DNA from 2 places in the Mammaliicoccus vitulinus genome. Region 1 is predicted to be linked to the other one. Evidence: riboswitches for the same ligand, from Rfam matches in the RefSeq annotation. Region 1 holds a riboswitch; the other holds the start of a gene.

Region 1 (3,220 bases):
AGTTGAAGTGTGGTCTAAAGAAGGCGACGTTATAGAGAATTTACCTAAAGTCAGAAATGGCAGAATTAAAGCATGGGTAAATATTATGTACGGCTGCGATAAATTTTGTACATACTGTATTGTGCCTTTTACGCGTGGTAAAGAGAGAAGTCGTATGCCAGAAGAAATTATTGCTGAAGTTAGAGATTTAGCACGTCAAGGTTATCAAGAAATTTGTCTATTAGGGCAAAACGTTAATGCATATGGTAAAGATATTGAAGGGCTAGAGTATGGATTAGGCGATTTATTATATGACATCACTAAAATAGATATACCAAGAGTTCGTTTTACAACAAGTCATCCATGGGATTTCGATGACCGTTTAATTGAGGTGATCGCGAACGGTGGTAACATCGTGCCTCATATACATTTACCTGTTCAATCTGGTAATAATCAAGTGTTGAAAATAATGGGTCGTAAATATACCCGTGAAAGTTATCTTGAGCTTGTTCAAAAAATTAGAGCAGCAATACCAGATGTTGCATTGACAACTGATATCATTGTTGGCTATCCTAATGAGACAGAAGAACAATTTTTAGAAACGATTAAGCTTTACCATGAAGTTGGTTTTGAGCATGCATATACTTACGTTTACTCACCTAGAGAAGGTACACCAGCTGCTAAAATGAAAGATAACGTTCCTGACAAAGAGAAAAAAGAACGTCTTCAAAGATTAAATAAAGTTGTTGGAGAATATACCGCTAAATCATTGAAACCATACGAAGGACATGAAGTATATGTTCTATGTGAAGGTTCTAGTAAACGAGATGACGCGGTAATGGCTGGGTACACTGAAAAAAATAAATTAGTAAACTTTAAAGCATCCAAAGATGTAATTGGAAAAATCGTAAAAGTTAAAATAATTGAAGCGAAACAATATTCATTGAATGGTGAATTTATAGAGATTGTATCTAAAGAAAAGGTGGTACATTAAATGTATACAAAAGATGATATTCTTGATCAAGCGCGCAAACTGGGTAAAATGATGTCTGAAACAGAAGAAGTGGAATTTTTTAAACGTGCTGAAGCTCAAATACATGAGAATCAAACAGTTAGAGAGAAAATGGCTAGTCTGAAGTCTTTGCAAAAACAAGCTGTTAATTTCCAAAACTACGGGAAAGATAAAGCATTAGCGATGGTCGAAGAAAAAATAAAAAATATTGAAAAAGAATTAGATGAAATGCCTATCGTAAGTGAATTTAAAGAAGCTCAAGTTGAAGTAAATGAACTTTTACAAATGGTATCTCATTCAATTAGTCATACAGTTACAAATGAAATTATTGAATCAACTGGTGGCAATCAATTAACTGGTGAAACAGGTGCTGCTGTGAATAATGCACCTAACACGAGTAGCTGTTCACATTAATAAAGAAAATTTTTGCACACACGGTGTCCTATGAGGCTGAGATCATACGTGTATATTTGAACCAGATCATGCTGGCGTAAAGATTGTGCAACTAAAGATTATATACACTCATAATCATTAGTCTGCCAATGCGTAGGCTAATGATTTTTTTAGGAGGCAATATAATATGAAGACTAAGTTAATGACTTTAACAGCTATATTAACGACAATCAATGTTGTGCTGAGTACATTTGTAACAATCCCAATTGGACCTATAAAGGCATTGCCGATACAACATTTTATCAATGTCATATCAGCTGTTTTTCTAGGGCCTTGGTATGGTTTAGCACAAGCTTTGTTATCATCTTCAATTAGGAATTTACTAGGAATCGGTACGATTTTTGCTTTTCCAGGTAGCATGATTGGTGTATTATTAGCAAGTTTGCTCTATAAATATAGTCGTAAATTATATATGGCTTCCATAGGTGAAGTCATAGGCACTGGCATAATAGGAAGTTTAGTTTGTCTTCCAATTGCCTGGCTACTTGGACTAGGAGAAATGGCATTTTGGCCATTGTTTATCTCATTTTTCACGAGTAGCTTAATTGGCGCGATTGTGAGTTATATGATTTTAACAGCTTTTGAAAAAAGAGGTATACTTAAAAAATTGAAAAACGATATTTAACCATCTAAGCAATGCGTGTTTTAGATGGTTTTTTATTAAATAAATTTCACCATACTCGTTAAATGTTAGAAATTTTGATAAAATAGATAAATCGAAAGTTAAAAAAAGGAACGTGAAAAAAGATGTCTAAACCAACGCCAATGATGGCTCAATATTTAAAAATAAAATCCCAATATCAAGATACATTATTATTTTTCAGATTAGGTGACTTTTATGAAATGTTCTATGACGATGCAGTCGAAGCATCTAGAGTATTGGAAATTACTTTAACAAGAAGAGATGCGAAAAAAGACCCGATTCCAATGTGTGGTGTACCTTATCACTCCGCTTCAGGATATATAGAAAAGTTAATATCTAAAGGATACAAAGTCGCGATTTGTGAACAGATGGAAGATCCAACACAAACTAAAGGCATGGTTCGTAGAGAAGTCGTGCAAGTTATTACACCTGGTACAGTGATGGAACAAAAAGGTATGGACGAAAAAGCGAATAATTATATATTAAGTTTTATTAAAGAAGATGGTGAATTTCATTTAAGTTATTGTGATGTTACGACTGGCGAATTAAAAGTTACTTCATTTGATGATGAAACGACTTTAATGAATGAAATTACAACGATTTATCCTAATGAAATTATTGTGAACAAAATTTTACCTGATAATTTGTACAAACAAATTCAACTTATAACTGAAACAATTACTGTTGTTGATAGTTACGAAGAGCGTGAATATGAAGTTGTTACTGGAACATCTCAATCTCAAAAAAGATCATTGAATTATTTGTTAAATTATATTCATGATAATGGTAAGAGAGAGATGCCACACATAGAAGAAGTTGTTGTGTATAGAGCGCTAGATTACATGAAAATGGACTTTTATGCTAAAAGAAATCTTGAATTAACAGAGAGTATTAGACTTAAATCAAAAAAAGGTACACTTTTATGGTTAATGGATGATACGAAAACACCAATGGGCGCAAGAAGATTAAAACAGTGGATTGATAGACCGTTAATCAAACTACGAGACATTGAACAAAGATTAGATGCGGTTGAACAATTGGTTAATGGCTTTATCGAACGAGACGAGTTAAGAAGTTATTTAAATATGGTTTATGATATAGAACGATTAGTTGGAAGAGTGAGTTATGGCAAT
Region 2 (3,220 bases), 1.3 Mb from region 1:
TTGAGATATCCTAATAATTCTCTCACAGTAGGTTGAGTGTCTTCTATAATTTCTAAAATCGTTTCGTATCTTCCTACAGGACCGTCGAATGCTTCAACTGGAGGCAATGCTGGCACTAGTTCGTCCAATGCCCATTTCGTACAATCTTGCCTTACGAATGTGCTCAGTTGTTTTATAGCATTTTCAATCGGGAGACGTTTATCTAACTTTTCTTTTTTTAATAAAGCCGCTTCACGTGTTTCTGCAACATAAGTCACTAATCCAGGAAAGACTTTAATATATTTATTCGGCGTGCTACTTTGTTGTATCGCGTCGTTTAATTTTGCTCTGTAAGCTTTTGCTTGTTTTATGTTCCAAGATACAGAATAGACGGCATCTGCATGTTTAACTGCTAATGCTATACCTTGCTTAGAAGCGCCAGCTTGCATAGCGACAGGTTTACCTTGTGGACTACTTGGCGTTGATAAAGGTCCATTTACTTGGAAATGTTCTCCTGAATGGTTAAAAGGTTTAATCTGATCATGTTTAATGAGTTGATTATTGTCGCGATCGTGTATGAAATGCTCTTTTTGCCAAGATGTGAACAGTTTATCCATTAATTCAGCAAATTCATTAGCTTTTTGATATCTTTTGTCATGTGATGGCAAAGCCTCCATGCTATGGTTCTGTGCTTCTAAATCGGACATAGAAGTGACTAAATTCCAACCGACGCGACCGTTTGTAGCATGATCAAGCGTTAAAAGTTGTCGCGCGACAGTATATGGATTCGAAAATGAGCTGGATATTGTTGAGACTAATCCAATATGATGCGTCACTTGTGATATTGCTGTTAAATTTATGATTGGATCTAACCAAAATGCAGGGAGTTCACTGTCTGACTTTGCAGGAAAAGACTGGTTATCAGCAAAGAATACAGCGTCTAACAATCCATTTTCTGAGAGTTGTGCTAACGATTGATAATATGAAATATCTCCAATTTGTTCGATAGATGAATCTTCCATCAGCCATGCAGCTTGATGATGTCCACACCCATATAATAAAACACCGATATTAAGTTGCTCGTTCTTGAAATTGCTCATTCATATTCTCCTTATATAGTTTGAAATTCTAGTTCATCGTCAAACCACCATCTACTGTATAATTCTGACCTGTAATACCTTTAGCTTTATCAGAAGCTAAGAAGCTCACCATATTGGCAACGTCTTGTGGTGTCGTTACTTTTTTTAGTGGTGTAGATTGAGCGATTAAATCGAAAACTTCTGGTGTCGTCACTGAACTCGCATCCGTTGTTTTCAGCAATCCACCCGATACAACGTTTGCTGTCACACCATATTGTCCTAATTCCGCTGCAATATTTCGTGTAAAACCAATTAAACCAGCTTTTGCAGTTGTATACTCATGATATGGTACGACTGGATTTTGGAATAGGTTAGTTCCAATACTTATAACAGCACCTTGTTTTCTTTCTATAAATTGTGGAGCAACACTTTGTACAATATTAAAAGCAGCTTTTAAAGTGCCGTCTATTTGTTGTTGATAATCTTCCCAAGAAAGGTCAACAAAAGCTTTTTGTTGCACAGGATCAAATTTGAAATTAACGAGCGCATTATTAACAACGACATCTATTTGTCCAAAGTGCTTCGTGCTCTCTGTTATTAAATGATCAACTTCTTGACGATTTGTAACGTCTGCTTTAATAGCAATAGCTTGTTCATGACCGATTTCAGCTACAAGGTTTTCAGCTTGTTCTTTGCTACTATTGTAATTGATGACGACTTGATAACCTTCAGATGCCAATGTGCGTGCAATTGTGGCACCCAATCCTCTACTACTTCCTGTAACTAGTACTGTTTTAACCATTTAAATCACTCCTATACAAAATTTAAATAAAAAAATACACAACCTTCCCGTAAGAAAGTTGTGTAAAATTAGAAAACATTTATAAAAAGGCATATTCATCCCTTAAAATTCATTTCACAAACACTTTCCTACGCTAGTATTAACTAGTTCAGGTTCAAAGGGTTTGAGTAAATACTCATCTCAGTTTAAAACACCCCTAGTGCATCTATTTAATTACTTTCAATGTATAGTTTTTAACAAATGATGTCAAGTTTATATTAGTTGATAATACCTTATTAACACTGCCTATTTTAAACAGCTTTATATAAGTATACAAAGTATACTTATATAAACGCAGATATCCAGAAATATAATCGGAGTGAGAGAAGGCGAGACAGGGTGGAAGTCGTGAGTTAAGTCCGAAGTTAATCCAAGACATCGCTCAAGTCGTGAGTTAAGTGCTGAGTTAATCCAAGACTGTACTGAACCCAAAAAGTTGAACTTTTTTAGTATGATATTTGAAAGGTTTGTTTCCTGAATTTTTTAGGAGATAAGCCTTTTAATTTTGATTTGATTCTTTCATTATTATAAAAATGAATATAACGATGTATAGCTTGTTCTAGTTGCTGAAAATCTTCGAATTCTTGACCATAATACATCTCTTGTTTAAGTAGTCCGAAAAAGTTTTCCATAACTGAGTTATCTAAACAATTACCTTTTCTAGACATACTTTGAAATACTTTATTTGCTTTTAATAATTTAGTGTATTGCGAATGTTGATAATGCCAACCTTGATCTGAGTGTATCGTTAAACGATAGCTTAAATCTGGACGCATAGCTATCATTTCTTTTAGTGGATTGATGACAATCTCTAACGAAGGACGTTTTGAAATTTCAAAACTAATAATCTCCGAACTATATAAGTCCATAAAAGGAGATAAATATAATTTTTGGCCATTCTTCAACTTGAATTCTGTAATATCTGTCACTATTTTTTGAAAAGGGACATGTGTTTTAAATCTACGATTTATTATATTTTTAGCGACCTTACCAACTTTACCTTTGAATGATCGAAATTTACGCCCTCTATGCGTAAATTTCGAACAAGATAACCCTAATTCTTTCATTAATCTTCTTACTTTTTTATGATTTACTTTGATACCTCTATTACTTAAATCTTGTGTAACTCTTCGATAACCATAGGTATAATTAGATTCCTTACATATTTCTTTTATTACTTTAATCAGTTCATCATCTTTATTAGGTTTATTGAACTGATTTATCCAATAATAATATACAGATTTAGCTAATTTAGCGACTTTGAATAAAATACTCAATTTTATATTAAGTGTTTCGTGTAGTTCCGTAATGATCTTTACTA

Evidence for each region. Region 1 has a riboswitch for thiamine pyrophosphate ahead of thiW (energy coupling factor transporter S component ThiW). Riboswitches for the same ligand answer to the same signal wherever they lie in the genome.
Region 2: another riboswitch for thiamine pyrophosphate. It lies ahead of PYW35_RS01040 (3-oxoacyl-ACP reductase); the one in region 1 lies ahead of thiW (energy coupling factor transporter S component ThiW).

The regions. Positions count from the first base shown of each region.
Region 1 is NZ_CP118974.1:1,491,296-1,494,515, reverse strand. Features, by position in the region: gene miaB (tRNA (N6-isopentenyl adenosine(37)-C2)-methylthiotransferase MiaB) at 1-973, shown strand, start outside; gene PYW35_RS07520 (YlbF/YmcA family competence regulator) at 974-1,405, shown strand; TPP riboswitch at 1,415-1,506, shown strand; gene thiW (energy coupling factor transporter S component ThiW) at 1,572-2,069, shown strand; gene mutS (DNA mismatch repair protein MutS) at 2,192-3,220, shown strand, end outside.
Region 2 is NZ_CP118974.1:212,581-215,800, forward strand. Features, by position in the region: gene PYW35_RS01035 (NtaA/DmoA family FMN-dependent monooxygenase) at 1-1,079, opposite strand, end outside; gene PYW35_RS01040 (3-oxoacyl-ACP reductase) at 1,108-1,860, opposite strand; TPP riboswitch at 1,969-2,068, opposite strand; gene PYW35_RS01045 (IS3 family transposase) at 2,346-3,220, opposite strand, start outside; gene PYW35_RS01050 (helix-turn-helix domain-containing protein) at 3,218-3,220, opposite strand, start outside.